Nodosilinea sp. E11: one gene and its partner. The protein of the gene in region 1 interacts with the protein of each later gene in a pairwise test. Links are inferred from orthologs where the notes say so. Each region holds a gene or a part of one and is shown on either strand. Other genes may lie near its edges.

Region 1 (7,988 bases):
TCTATCCCATCGGCAGCGAAATTATGCCGGGCCAGGGGCAGGATGAGGCCAGCTTTTGCCAGAATGCCCACCCTTACCATTTCACCGCCGTCCATGCGGCGATTTCGGTGCCGGTTAGCCAGGACGACATTGAGGCGATCGCCCAGCGGGAGGGGTGGCGCACCCTAGCCTGCAACCGCGATGGCCTGTTTGACCTGGTGGAATTTTGGGTAGAAAACCGGCTGATGCTGGAACTGCTGCCCCCGCAGATGGCCGAGGGCTATCTGCAAACCATGAGCCCTGCCAACCTGGAGCGCCTCCAGACCCAACTGGCCACGGTGCCGATGCGGGGCTAAGGTCTATGGCCCTGCGAGGCATGGCCCTGAGAAGAGTCAGGCCACGGTCGAGCAGGAGTTTGCCCAGCCGAAACGCTATAGCCAGCCAGGGCTACACCCCACCCGCTACCGCATCACCTACCACCCCGAAACCCAGGAACACCGGGTGGCCCTGCTAGGGTTCGTCGCTCCCTAGGCCACGCTAGAAACCCTACTCCACCCCAGAGGCGGAGTGGCACCCCAGCTTTTTCGCTGCTTAGCTTTGCTGCGATCGCTACTCCCAGCCGGAGTGGCGGCAGGTTGTCTAGCGCAATTTTTCAGCGGGTTCACACACCCGATTCACCTACCCGAACAAACACTATTGGAGATTTCACCATGACTCAAGTAATGACTCAGGCCTCCTCTACCCCCAAGGTTCTTGCTCCTGGGAAAGGCGATCGCTTTCAAATGCTGACCCACAAGATGGTGGTCAAAATTGATCGCGACGCCACCCAAAATCAGTGGGTGATGTACGAAGCCAGTGACAGCCTGGGCAATGGTGCCCCGCTGCACACGCATCCCTGGGAGGAGACCTTTTACATGCTCAGCGGTGAACTAGAGGTCACCATTGGCCGTCGCGAGGTGGTGGCTGCTGCCGGGGCATCCATTCATTTTCCAGCCGATATCGCCCATGGGTTTCGGGTCAGCTCACCTGAGGCCAAGCTGCTGATTATTCTGCCGGGCTTTGCCGATGCCTTTTACCGGGAAGTGGGCGATCGCGCCATTGTCTTGCCCGACCATCTCGATGAGTTTCTGGCTGTTTGCGATCGCCACCAGGTTCGCATTTTCAACCCTGCTTAGACCTTCGAGTGCATCCCGAATTTGTCAATTCATCATTCTGATAGCTAGCTAGCTGACAGCTAGCTAGCCCGTCATTCTAGCCATGAATTAACTGGGTTTCTGCCCTGCACTATTTTCCCATTTTGAATACTTTACCCGGAGATAACGACTATGCAAGCCACTCAAAACACCCCCCGGCGCTGGCTGCTCCTTGGCTTGGGCATACCCGCTGGTGCCCTGGCGGCGACAACCTTAGGTCTGCTGATTTTCTTCAGTTTTGGACCCGCTGGCGGCGTGCGCTTTACTAGCACCATGGAGCCTTACGCCACCCAATATCTTCAGACCCACAACCTGCTTGAGGAAGGCGAAAAGGTGATCGCCTATTACGACGCCACCATTGCTTTAAAGGGGACCGAAGCGGCTATTTTGACCGATCGCCGCATTCTCTATCACCGGTCATCGGCGACTACCAGCATTCCCCTAAATGAGATTGCTCGCATTGAGCACGAAGTGCAAAACCTGATCGGCGACGTGATTCAAATCTTCGCTCACTCTGGCGAAATCCTGGTGATCGAAATTGCCCCGATGAATGGCGGCCCGCAGTTTCTCAGCGCCCTAGAAGATCAAGTCGCCCGCGCCACAGCCGAGCCTTCTCAACCCCGATCGGGGCTAACCCCCGACACTGTCAGTTTTCGTGAATAACCTAGTTTTCACCCATAACCCTGGAGCACTCTTGTTTTTAGACCCCTCAAACTGCTGACCGCTGCGATCGCCACCGCCACCCTCTGCCTCGTGGCCCCTCGCCCCGCCGAGGTCATCTTGGCGGCGCTGCCCTTGGCCCTCTACTTTGAAGGTCATGAGGTGAGCGACCCCGACTACATCGCCCAGGCCCAGGAGATGGTTGAGGCCACCTTGGTCGCGGTTTTGACTGGGGAGGAGGGGTAGGGCTGGCTGGTAGGAATAGGTAACCCTGGCTAGGGGTGTCAGGTGCTAGGTTTGAGGTTTCAGGAAGGGTTGGCTAGCTTTTGCCAGGCTGTACTCGTCTACTGACGTAAGGGTGCGGGAGGGGCGATCGCTTCTCCCGCACCCTTATAGGTGCAAAAACTTCTCTAGGGCGGCAACCATAGCGGGGGGCCAGCGGCGCACGGTGCTGACCCAGTCGAGGTCTTTGTAGCGGCGATCGAGGCCCATGACGGCAACCCAGTTGCTCTCGGCTTCGCCACTCATGCCCTCGCTCCACAGCGCAGCGGTGAGGGCGGCGCGGGCGTCAGCAAAGCTGGGGTAGCGACGGGTAAGGCTGCGAAACTGGCGAATGGCCTCGTCGGCGTGGCCCAGTTGATACTGCGCTAGGGCGGCGTTGACGCGGGCAAAGGCAAATTTGGGGTCGAGGTCGGCGGCTGTTTGGTAGTCGGCCAGCGCATCTTCCCAGTGGCCCAGGCCGGCTTGGGCGTTGCCCCGATTATTGTAGGCGGCGGCATCCTCAGGGTTGAGGGCCAGCACCTGACTGTAGTCGTCGATCGCATCCTCCCACCGCCCCAGCCCCTCTAGCGCGGCCCCCCGGTTGAGGTAGGGGTCGGGCTGTTCTGGGGCCAAGGCCACCGCTTGGTTATAGTCGTCCAGCGCCTCAGCTAATTTGTTTTGGCTGACCCGCACATTGCCCCGGTTGCTCCAGAGGGCGGCCTCGTCGGGCAGGTAGTCGATCAGCTGGCTCCAGTAGGTCTCGGCCTCGTTGAACTGCCCTGTTTGGGAAGCGGTAAACGCTTTTTGGCGTAGGTCAGAAATCTCTTGCACCGCCTGGGGCGAGAGGTCCGCCGGGTCGGATTGTGCCCAGGTGGGCAGGCTCCAACCCGTGAGACACAGTAGGCAGAGCAGAGCAATTACTAGAGGCCGAAAAAGCAGATTCATCACGATATTCGAGGAAAGCATGGGGCGGGGGAACTGTGGAAGAAATCAGCCAACTTTTCAATGTGCTCAACGGTGACATTGCGTTGGCCATTGAGAATAGCCGAGACAATTGACTCGGTCGTTCTGATTGGTCGAGGTGGAACTGTTGCAGGAGCTAAAGTAGCTTTCTGGCTTAGTGGCAAGCATGGCGAAGTCCTCGGCTGCTTGCGATCGCTAATTATCTATTCTCATCCACTCTCCTACCCATTCACCCTTCTGCCCTACCGGCAGCCTAAACTATCCCGCGTTGCCACCCCGGTGGTCTCATTGACGCCGTCGGCGTACTTGCACATCTGCGCTGTTTGAAAGCGATCGATAATGGCCCCCGAAAAATCTGCTCCAGTAATGTTGGCTTCACCGAAGCTGCTGCTAGTAAGCAGGGCATCGCTAAAGATGGCGTTGGAGAGGTCGGCTCCGTCGAAAATAACGCGATCGGCAAAAGTACCCGCCAGGTTAGCCCCCGCCAGGTTAGCCCGCAAAAACGACGCCTTAGTCAGAATGGTTTTGCTCAGATCAGCCTTGGCGAAGTTAGCCTCCCGCATCTCTGCCGCCGCGAAGGAGGTGCCTGAGAGCTGCTTACCCGAAAAGTCGCGGAAGCTCAGATCGGTGAGGGTGTAGTCTACGGTGTTGTCTTGGGCGTAGGCCGCAGGGGCAATACTGAGCCCGCCCACCAGTATCACTAGCAGAGACAACGCAACGGCAAAGAATCTAGGGAGAGAGAGCAACATGGCTGGTTGAGACACTGTTTGGATGGGCAAAGGGGGATGGGCAAAAGCGATCGCCTGTGCCCATCCTAATCATGCTGAGTAGCCATGATGGGCACGCTTCGCTTTGCTCATCCTACAAAGTTTTGGGGGTCAGCCTCCAGAGAAGTTTCCTGGCTAGGTCATCTCATCAGCGGCATCTGGTCGAGGACAGCCTGTAACGGGGCGGGCAGGCGACGCAGCACTCGGCGGGTGCTGAAATCAACCATCGCCAGGGTGACGGTGCCCTCAATGCAGGTCTCACCCGTGGCGGCGTTTTGAATGTCGTAATGCCACACCACGCGCACGCCCTTAGTTGGAGTCAGGCGAGCCTTGACTAAGGCCGTATCGCCCAGGGTGAGCGATCGCCGATACTTTAGCACCAGATCGACCACGGGCAGGTCTACCCCCGCCTTGACCCAATCGGCAAAAGATAATCCACAGGCATTCAAGTAGGTCACTCGGGCTTCCTCCATCCAGGCGATGTAGGTGCCGTGCCAGACAATGCCCGCGTAGTCGGTGTGGTGGGGCTGCACTGTGACTGGGTAGTCAAACCAACGAAACTGTTCTACCAAGGTTTTCTCAATCTATAACAATTGAATTGGCAACCCATCTATGGCGGCCATAGTATTGGGCGGGGTTGGTCGATGGGCGACTCTACTACAAATTATTAATCCGGCCAAAATAGGCTCAAACCCAGTGCCTATGATGGTTGAGATCACGTTACTTTTCAGTTTTATATCCCGCTAATCCATTAGAGTCACTCTCACCATAGAGCGCAACAATACGAGGAAACCATGATCGAAAAAATTCTTTTAGCCGATTCTGGCACCGGCAACACCGAAGCCATGATGAAGGCGCTAATGGATATTCCCCTGGTGCAGCGAGCCTCGATCACGGTGCTGCATGTGGTGCCCTCTCAAGTGTCTGCCGAAACCATGGCAGAGCGTTGGGAAGCGGGGGGCCGCACCCTGGCCACTGCTATTACCCAGCTCAACCTTGACCCCAGCCGGGTCAATGCCGTACTGCGGGAGGGTGACCCTAAAGACGTTGTGATTCAGGTGGCCGAAGAAGTCGACGCCGATCTAATTGTCATGGGGTCGCGGGGCTTGCAGGGGCTCAAGGCTATTCTCGAAAACTCTGTCAGCCAATACGTGTTTCAACTGTCGTCGCGGCCCATGCTGCTGGTCAAAGACGACCTCTACAGCATTCGCCCCATCAAGCGGGTGATGGTGGCGATGGACAAGTCTGACTCGGCCAAGGAAGGGTTGAATATTGCCATTTCTCTGCTGCGCGATATCAAAGGCGGCGAGCTAACGCTGGTGCACACGGTTTCTAGCCTCAAGAGCAAGCCCTTTGACGTGGCCAGTGCCGACCCCAACCAAGACCCGATTTTGATGGCTGCCGCCGCCGAGGCGAAGAAGTACGGCATTGACTACAAACTGGCTGCCCCCGAGGGCAAGCCCGGTCGCCGCATCTGTGAACTGGCAGAAGACCGCAATATGGACCTGATCATTCTAGGTTCACCCGATCGCCGCCCCAGCATCGCCAAGGGCCTACCCGACCTAGATAAGGTACTCGGTGAGTCGTTGACCGACTTCGTGCGGGTATATGCCACCTGCCCGGTGCTGCTGACTCGGATGGCGGCCTAAGGGCTAGTTACCTTTCGGCAGTTGTCGGTGGGGTCGGCCTGCACAGCTACCCCTAAACTGGGGGCTGCAAATCTCCGACCCAACCGGCGCGGTATTCCGTAACGTTTTGTAGCCCCAGAGACCGGTTAAGACAAGGGTCTACGGCTTATCCTGAAAACAGTATGGCCTTGAGTAAATGCTTGTAAAAATTCGTAATGAAAACGGTCATCAAATCGGTCTAAGTTAAACAAATGTAGCTCGTGTAATGGCATGTTAAGCCCTTACTTGTAGGGGGCTAATATTGCCTGAGCAGGCATTGTCTAAACCAAGCCTTCGTTTAAACCTCACCTTTTACATCAACCCTAGAGCGAGACAGTCAGCATGAGCAGTAACCTATCCACCGAGCTGCGTGAAGGCACCAAAAAAGCCCATACCATGGCCGAAAACATGGGCTTTGTGCGCTGCTTTTTGCGCGGCGTGGTCGAGAAGAACTCTTACCGCAAGCTAGTGGCCAACTTCTACTACGCCTATGCAGCCATGGAAGAAGAGCTAGAGCGCCACAAAGAGCATCCGGTGGTCTCTAAGGTTTACTTCCCAGAGCTGCACCGCAAGGCATCGCTAGAGGCTGATCTAGCCTACTACTACGGTCCTAACTGGGCTAGCGAAATCTCTATGACTCCCGGTGGGCAGCGCTACGTCGATCGCATTCGCGAGGTGGCCAATACCCAGCCTGAGCTGTTGGTCAGCCATTCCTACACTCGCTATATTGGCGACCTGTCCGGTGGTCAAATTCTCAAGGGCATTGCCCAGCGGGCGATGAATCTCTCTGAGGGCGAGGGCACTGCCTTCTACGAGTTCCCCGAAATCTCTGACGAGAAGGCCTTTAAGGTTAAGTACCGCGAGTCGATGGATGCCGCTCCGGTGGATGAGGCTATGGTGGCCAGCATTGTAGAAGAGGCTAACGACGCCTTTGGCTTGAACATGGAGATGTTTAAGGAGCTAGAAGGCAACCTGGTGAAGGCGATCGGCCAGATGCTGTTCAATACCCTCACCAGCCGCCGTCGCCGGGGCAGCACCGAGCTAGCTACTGCCGAGTAGCATCTGGCTTGGTCACACAGGTAGACCGATTGGATCTACCGTAGGGTGGGCACTGCCCACCAGCCTTAATTCAGTGCTATTCCAGATAGACCATGCTTTAGTCGAGGGAAGCGATATAGTATCGCTTCCCTCGATTTTTAGGTATTAGCCTGGGGCTGTACCTGACTGCTGCCGACGGCCAGCTAAGAAATGGTTTGGTGCAGGTGGGCTTGACGTGAGCTGCGATCGCAGCGCCCTCTGCCGCCGAGAGCCAGGTGGTGCTGTGATGCCTTGGTCGCCGGAAGTGGACAGCCGGAACGGCTATCTCACAGGAGTGTCCTCATCTCAAAGCCTCCTTGGCTACCCCCGATGCCTAACCGGTCAACCGGTTGGGTATCGGGGGTATGGAATTCGGATCGGTATTAGACATCCTCAGAACCTGAGTGGACACCCGCTTAGGGGATAGGCTGCTGGCCCGTCTTGCTCCGATCGCGAAGAATCTAGGCTAGTCAAGCTCAGACTTCTTTACCAAGTGGGCCTCAAGGAACCACAGACGCATGTCGATGGTGCGAGAGATCTCGGTGTAGAGATCGGCGGTGTCAGCATCGCCCAGGTCATCGGTAGTGGCGATCGCTTCGCGCACATGCTTGCCGTAGGCGGCAAACCGCTCCGCCAGAGCTGTTACATGCTCGGCCCCGTCAATGGCGTCGAAGGGATACTCGGGCAAGATCGACTCGCTGGCGGCGATGCGGGCGGTGCCCATGGCGGTGCCCCCCAGGGCGGTGACGCGCTCAGCCACCATATCGACATAGCCTTCTAGCTCGCCTGCTAGTTCGTCAAACAGCTCGTGGAGCTGAAAGAAATCCATGCCCTTGACATTCCAGTGGGCCTGCTTGGTCTGGGTTTTGAGGTCGAGGGTAGCGGCTAGGGTCTGGTTTAAGACCTCACAGACCTGCGATCGCACATTGGCCGCCATATCAATGCGGGTTGGGTAAAACCGACGTTTGGCTTGAGTTTTTACAGGAGTTGCAACCATAGGGCCTCTCTTTTTACCTGACAATCGAATTGTGTAACCAACAAACCTACTGACGCGCCCGAGGGCTTGATGCTGAAATCGTACCATCCTCGCCTTGGGCACCTCTAAATCATACTCGTTATGAGTACGACTTGCAACCCGACACCTTAAAGTTGTTTCAGAATCAAGCGATCCTGAGTCGGATGGCACTGAAATAAGCTCTCGCAGATTGCCGAAAGCCTTGGCCCGCCGTAGGGCACTGCCCACCAGCCTTAATTCAGTGCCCTTCGACCCTGAGTCAATTACAGAGGCAAAGGCCACATTGTTAGGGCGGAGGGTGCCCAGTAAGCTTGGGCGAGATCGCCGATTAGATACGGGCCCTGGGTCACGTAACCAGCGTGTGAACTCGTTTATAACCTTAGCGCTACCTCCCATAGAGAACCTA
Region 2 (6,155 bases), 3.5 Mb from region 1 along the record:
GGCTGCACAAGATGACTGTGGCCCAGGTGCGGCGCGAAATGGCGGCGGTGGGCCTAGAGTGGATAAAAACCGACGATCGCCTGCCCGAGCAGCACCTGCTGTTTTTTCAAAGGTCAGCTCAAGGGCCAGCCTGAGCAGTCGGTATGAGACAATTAACCATTATTGATAATCGTGATCCAAGGACGTCGACCCATGCTAAAGCGGCTGGCCACAGTGCTTTTGATTATTTTTGCCGTTACCCTACAGGGCTGTGTAGGCGGCGGTGGTGGTCTTCAGGCCTATGCCAACCCGTACTCGGGCTATGAGTTCATGTACCCCACTGGCTGGGTTGAGGTCAACGTGCCCGGTGCCGCCGACGTGGTGTTTCACGACTTTATTCACGAAACCGAAAACGTCAGCGTGGTGATTAGCGAAGTGCCCGAGGGCAAAGATCTCGATGCCCTTGGCACCCCCACTGAGGTCGGCTACAAGCTCTCCAAGAGTTTTAGCGCCCTAGCGGGAGATGACAGCAGCGTTGATCTGCTTAGCGCCCAGCGCATCGCCACCGTCGATGATAAGACCTACTACATCCTCGAATACCTGGCCGATCTCCCCGCCGGGCCGCGTCACAACCTGGCTAGCGCCATCGTACGCCGGGGCAAGCTCTACACCTTTAACGCCTCCACCGACGAGAGCCGCTGGGAGAAGGTGAAAGACATGATGAAGCAGTCGGTGGCGTCGTTTAAGGTGTCTTAGATTACTTGCTGGTGGTTGTGGCCAGAGTCCTTCGGCGATAGATTTCGTTTAACGTGGAAGTCTCTGCTTCGCTATTGCCTTCGCTACTCTCACCCCCCGCTGATGTCAGCTATGTTCACCTCTCCCCGCCCCCAATTCGTACTTGCTTCAGCTTCCAAGGCCCGTCGCGTCCTGCTGGTGGGAGCAGGCATTCACCCCTTTGTCTACCCCAGTAACTTTGACGAAGACCAGGTCAAGGTCACTGACCCACCCACCTACGTGGCCACCCTGGCCCGCTGTAAGGCCGAGTTGGTCGCGCCCCAGTTCCCTAGCGCGCTGGTGATGGGGTGTGACTCGGTAATGGCGTTTAACGGTCGGATCTACGGCAAACCCGACGACAAAGAGGATGCGATCGCCCGCTGGCAGAAAATGCGCGGCCAGATGGGTGAAATTCATACCGGTCATGCGCTGATTGCCCCCGACGGCCGCACCCTGGTGCACAGCGCCGTCACCCGCGTCTACTTTGCCAATATTGACGACGCTACCATCGCCGCCTACGTCAACACGGGTGAACCCCTAGCCTGTGCCGGGGCCTTTTCCAGCGATGGCAAGGGGGCGCTAATGATTGAGAAAATTGAGGGTTGTCACAGCAACGTCATCGGTCTCAGCCTGCCGCTATTGCGCACCATGCTAGAAGAACTGGGCTACCGAGCGACGGATTTTTGGTGAAGGTTCTTTTTCCGATACTATGGAGGAATGCTCAAAAATGAGCGGCCTTAGTGCTGGACTTGTCGTCGAATTTAGTCTCGATGGGGTCGCAGAGTGATAAGGTTTTGTGTTGTCGATTAATCCGTACTAAAGAGGCGTTGGAGAACCATGAGCGCAGAGACATTTGAAAAGGTCAAAAAGATTGTCAGCGAGCAGCTAGGGGTCGAAGAAGCCGACGTTAAACCCGAAGCTAGCTTTGCCAATGACCTGGGCGCTGATTCTCTCGATACTGTGGAGCTAGTCATGGCTCTAGAAGAAGAATTTGGCATTGAAATTCCTGACGAAGCCGCTGAAGGCATTGCCACCGTACAAGACGCTGTGAACTTCATTGAAGAGAAAGCGCCGGCCTAGGCTGCTGTCATAGGCCGCCTGAAAGCTGTGGGGTATGAGGTCGAGGGGTGAGGGTTTAAGGCAGTTTTGTCAGCCTTGACGCTTGCAGCTTCTACCTCATAACTCCTCCTAAGTTTCCTTCCCTATGGCCCCTGCTCACCTTCCTGCATAACCCCCCTGGTTTACCCGAAATTTGGCTATGGCAAATTCTGACTCAAAGCGCGTTGTGGTTACCGGCATGGATGCCATTACCCCCATTGGCAATAGCCTGGAGGAGTACTGGGCTGGGCTGGTGGCCGGGCGCAGCGGCACTGCCCGCATTACCCACTTTGACCCTTCTCAGCATGCGTCTCAAATTGCGGCAGAAGTCAAGGGGTTTGATCCAGGCGAGTTTCTCGATCGCAAAGAAGTCAAGCGCATGGATCGCTTCTCTCAGTTTGCGGTGATTGCCGGTCAGCGAGCCCTGGCCCATTCTGGTCTGACCATTACCGATCTCAACGCCGAGCAAATTGGCACCTGCATTGGCTCTGGCATTGGCGGTCTTAAGGTGCTAGAAGACCAACAAGAAATCTACCTGAACCGAGGCCCCAGCCGCTGTAGCCCCTTCATGATTCCGATGATGATCGCCAATATGGCGGCGGGGTTGACAGCCATTCACACTGGGGCCAAGGGGCCGAGCACCTGCCCAGTCACGGCCTGTGCCGCCGGGTCTAACGCCATTGGTGATGCCTTTCGCCTGATTCAAAACGGCTATGCCCAGGCCATGATCTGCGGCGGTACCGAAGCGGCGGTGACTCCCCTATCCGTAGCGGGATTTTCCTCGGCTCGTGCCCTTTCGACCCGCAATGATGACCCCACTACCGCCAGCCGTCCCTTCGACCGCAGCCGCGACGGCTTTGTAATTGGTGAAGGTTGTGGCATTCTCGTTCTCGAAGAGCTCAACCATGCCATCAGCCGGGGGGCCACTATCTATAGCGAGATCGTGGGCTACGGTATGACCTGCGATGCCTACCACATGACCGCGCCAGTGCCCGGTGGGGCAGGGGCTGCCCGCTGCATTCAGCTGGCTCTGAAAGATGCGGGGGTCTCGCCCACCGACATTAGCTATGTCAACGCCCACGGCACCAGCACCGGAGCCAACGACCCCACAGAAACCCAGGCGATCAAGACGGCTCTAGGGGAAGCCGCCTATCGAGTCGCGGTAAGCTCGACTAAATCGATGACTGGGCACCTGCTGGGGGGCTCTGGGGGCATTGAGGGGGTGGCAACCTGCTTAGCGATCGCTAACGATGTGGCCCCGCCCACCATCAACCTGCATGACCCAGACCCCGACTGTGATCTTGACTACATCCCTAACCAAAGTCGTCCGATGCCCATTGAAGTGGCCATCTCTAACTCCTTTGGCTTTGGCGGTCACAATGTGACCCTGGTGTTTAAGAAATACCGTAGCTAGAGCTACAGATTGCTAGGTATAATGACCTAAAACTTGCCCTTAAACGGTGCCCCTAGGCCTTCCCCCTTACGCTTTGCTTAGCCAGGGGGGATTGACAATCGTCTGGTTGCGGGGTCTGCTGAAAGGCAAAGGCAATTTGTGTGTGGCTTTGAGAAATCAAGGTCGGTGACTATGTTGGCCTCCAGGCTCCCTGTGCGCTGCTGCTCCGAAAACCCGTCGTTAAGCTGTTGAACCTATGGCTGTTGCAACCCAATCTTTAGAAGAACTCTGTATCAATTCCATTCGCTTTTTGGCGATTGACGCCGTGGAAAAGGCCAAGTCTGGCCACCCCGGTCTGCCGATGGGCGCGGCCCCCATGGCCTATGTGCTGTGGGATAAGTTCATGCGGTTTAACCCCAAGAACCCCCAGTGGTTCAATCGCGATCGCTTTGTGCTGTCGGCGGGCCACGGCTGCATGCTGCAATACGCCCTGCTATACCTGACCGGCTATGACAGCGTGACGCTTGACGACATCAAGGAGTTCCGCCAGTGGGGCGCTCGCACCCCCGGCCACCCCGAAAATTTTGAGACCGCTGGGGTAGAAGTGACCACCGGCCCCCTGGGGCAGGGCATTGCTAACGCCGTTGGCCTGGCTATGGCTGAGGCGCACCTGGCCGCCAAGTTCAACAAGCCCGATGCCACCATTGTCGATCACCACACCTACGTGATTTTGGGCGACGGCTGCAACATGGAAGGGGTTTCGGGCGAAGCCTGCTCGCTAGCGGGCCACCTGGGCCTGGGCAAACTCATTGCCCTCTACGACGACAACCACATCTCCATCGACGGTTCCACCGATATTTCCTTCACCGAAGATGTGTCTAAGCGGTTTGAAGCCTACGGCTGGCATGTGCAGCATGTTGAAAACGGCAACACAGATTTAGATGCGATCGCTCAGGCGATCGAAGCCGCCAAAGCGGTCACCGATCGCCCCTCGATGATCAAAGTCACCACCACGATTGGTTATGGCTCGCCCAACCGACAAAACACCGCTGGCGTTCACGGCGCGGCTCTAGGCGGGGACGAAATCAAAGCCACCCGCGAAAACCTGGGCTGGAGCCACGGTGACTTTGAGACCCCTGAAGACGCTCTCAACCACATGCGCAAAGCGATCGAGCGCGGTGCCAGCCACGAGGCCGAGTGGAACGACATCATGGCGACCTACCGCTCGAAGTACGCCGCTGAAGCCGCCGAGTTCGAGCGCATGCTCTCGGGTCGGCTGCCCGAAGGCTGGGCCGACGCTCTGCCCACCTACACCCCCGAAGACAAGGCCCTGGCCACCCGCAAAAACTCCGAGGTTACCCTCAACGCCCTGGCCCCCGCCATCCCTGAGCTGATTGGCGGTTCTGCCGACCTCACCCACTCGAACCTGACCGAGCTAAAAATCTCGGGCAGCTTCCAAAAAGGGGCCTACGAAAACCGCAACCTGCGCTTCGGCGTCCGCGAACACGGCATGGGTGCCATTTGCAACGGCATTGCCCTGCACAACTCGGGTCTCATTCCCTACTGCGCCACCTTCCTGGTGTTTGCCGACTACATGCGGGCGGCCATTCGCCTCTCGGCCCTCTCCCAGGCGGGCGTGATTTACGTCATGACCCACGACTCCATTGGTCTGGGCGAAGATGGTCCCACCCACCAGCCGGTCGAAACCATCGCCTCCCTGCGGGCTATTCCCAACCTGATTGTGATTCGCCCCGCCGATGGCACCGAAACCTCTGGGGCCTACAAGGTGGCGGTAGAACACCGCAAGACCCCGACGCTGATGGCCTTTAGCCGTCAAAACCTGCCCAACCTGCCCGGTTCTTCTATTGAAGGTGTCGCCAAAGGGGCCTATACCGTTGACGATTGCGACGGCACCCCCGAGCTGATTCTCATCGGCACCGGCAGCGAGGTTAGCCTCTGCGTCGATGCCGCTCAGGAACTGCGGGCAGCCGGTACCAAGGTACGGGTAGTCTCCATGCCCTCCTGGGAACTGTTTGATGCCCAAGACGCTGCCTACCAGGAGTCGGTGCTGCCCAAGGCTGTAACCAAGCGCCTAGCCGTGGAAGCGGGCATTACCATGGGCTGGTGCCGTTACGTAGGGGCTGAAGGCGACGTGATCGGCGTTGACCGCTTCGGGGCCTCTGCTCCTGGTAATCTGGTGATGCAAAAGTTTGGCTTCACCGTTGAGAACGTGGTAAGCAAAGCGAAGGCTCTGCTGGGCTAGGTTTTATTGATTGTCTAACCCGTGATTCTGAAAAGGAGGAGCCTAAGATAGGCTCCTCCTTTTCGGCTTTCTAGGCTGTTATCGGGGTTACGGAACACGGGTATAACACCAAAATTTATCTGTCTACTCCCGATTCAGCAGGGCGCATGCTGTGCGCCCCTACGGGTTGACCTGTTGGGAATTGGGGGTATACGCTCCGGATTTGGTATGAACCCAAAACACAACGCTTCTTGTCGGGGCAAACGACCGTTTGCCCCGACCCCAATTCATGGCTCAATTCAGCAACGCCGATTCTCTAGCCTCTCCTGCCAGGTCAACTTAGAAATATGAATAACCGAGGCTAAAGCAACACAGCGGCCCGCTCTGCCAGGCTCGATCGCTCCCCTTTGCAGAGGGTAATGTGCCCCGCCAGGCTTTCCTGCTTAAAGCGCTCAACCACGTAGGTAAGACCGTTACTCGAAGCGTCAACGTAGGGATTGTCGATCTGGTCAGGGTCGCCCGTGAGAATAATTTTGGTACCCTCCCCGGCGCGGGTCAGAATGGTTTTGACCTCATGGGGGGTGAGGTTTTGGGCTTCATCCACAATTAAAAATTGCTTCGGAATCGATCGCCCGCGAATGTAGGTTAACGGTTCGATCTGCAATAGCC

Evidence for each region. The genes of interacting proteins can lie anywhere in the genome.
Region 2: the proteins of RRF56_RS09640 (region 1) and acpP interact in binary tests that used the Escherichia coli proteins (3 or more experiments, as listed by UniProt). The link is inferred for Nodosilinea sp. E11 from one-to-one orthologs.

Annotation. Positions count from the first base shown.
Region 1 is NZ_CP136520.1:1,637,001-1,644,988, reverse strand. The notes cover bases 2,680-5,495. They hold RRF56_RS09640 (thioesterase family protein), read right to left. Parts: upstream 4,396-5,495; coding sequence 3,964-4,395; downstream 2,680-3,963. Other genes in these bases: RRF56_RS09635 (universal stress protein), read left to right, coding at 4,618-5,472; RRF56_RS09645 (pentapeptide repeat-containing protein), read right to left, coding at 3,299-3,805; RRF56_RS09650 (tetratricopeptide repeat protein), read right to left, coding at 2,680-3,038. Outside these bases: RRF56_RS09670 (hypothetical protein), read left to right, coding at 1-335; RRF56_RS09665 (cupin domain-containing protein), read left to right, coding at 690-1,154; RRF56_RS09660 (hypothetical protein), read left to right, coding at 1,305-1,835; RRF56_RS09655 (hypothetical protein), read left to right, coding at 1,926-2,078; more of RRF56_RS09650, read right to left, coding at 2,223-2,679; RRF56_RS09630 (heme oxygenase (biliverdin-producing)), read left to right, coding at 5,833-6,549; DNA starvation/stationary phase protection protein Dps, read right to left, coding at 7,034-7,564.
Region 2 is NZ_CP136520.1:5,115,499-5,121,653, forward strand. What follows is about bases 377-3,211. They hold acpP (acyl carrier protein), read left to right. Parts: upstream 377-1,590; coding sequence 1,591-1,833; downstream 1,834-3,211. Other genes in these bases: psbP (photosystem II reaction center PsbP), read left to right, coding at 377-735; RRF56_RS24880 (nucleoside triphosphate pyrophosphatase), read left to right, coding at 847-1,443; fabF (beta-ketoacyl-ACP synthase II), read left to right, coding at 2,012-3,211. In the rest of the region: RRF56_RS24870 (class I SAM-dependent methyltransferase), read left to right, coding at 1-134; more of psbP, read left to right, coding at 193-376; more of fabF, read left to right, coding at 3,212-3,265; tkt (transketolase), read left to right, coding at 3,501-5,507; RRF56_RS24900 (PhoH family protein), read right to left, coding at 5,848-6,155. UniProt on the Escherichia coli protein: Carrier of the growing fatty acid chain in fatty acid biosynthesis.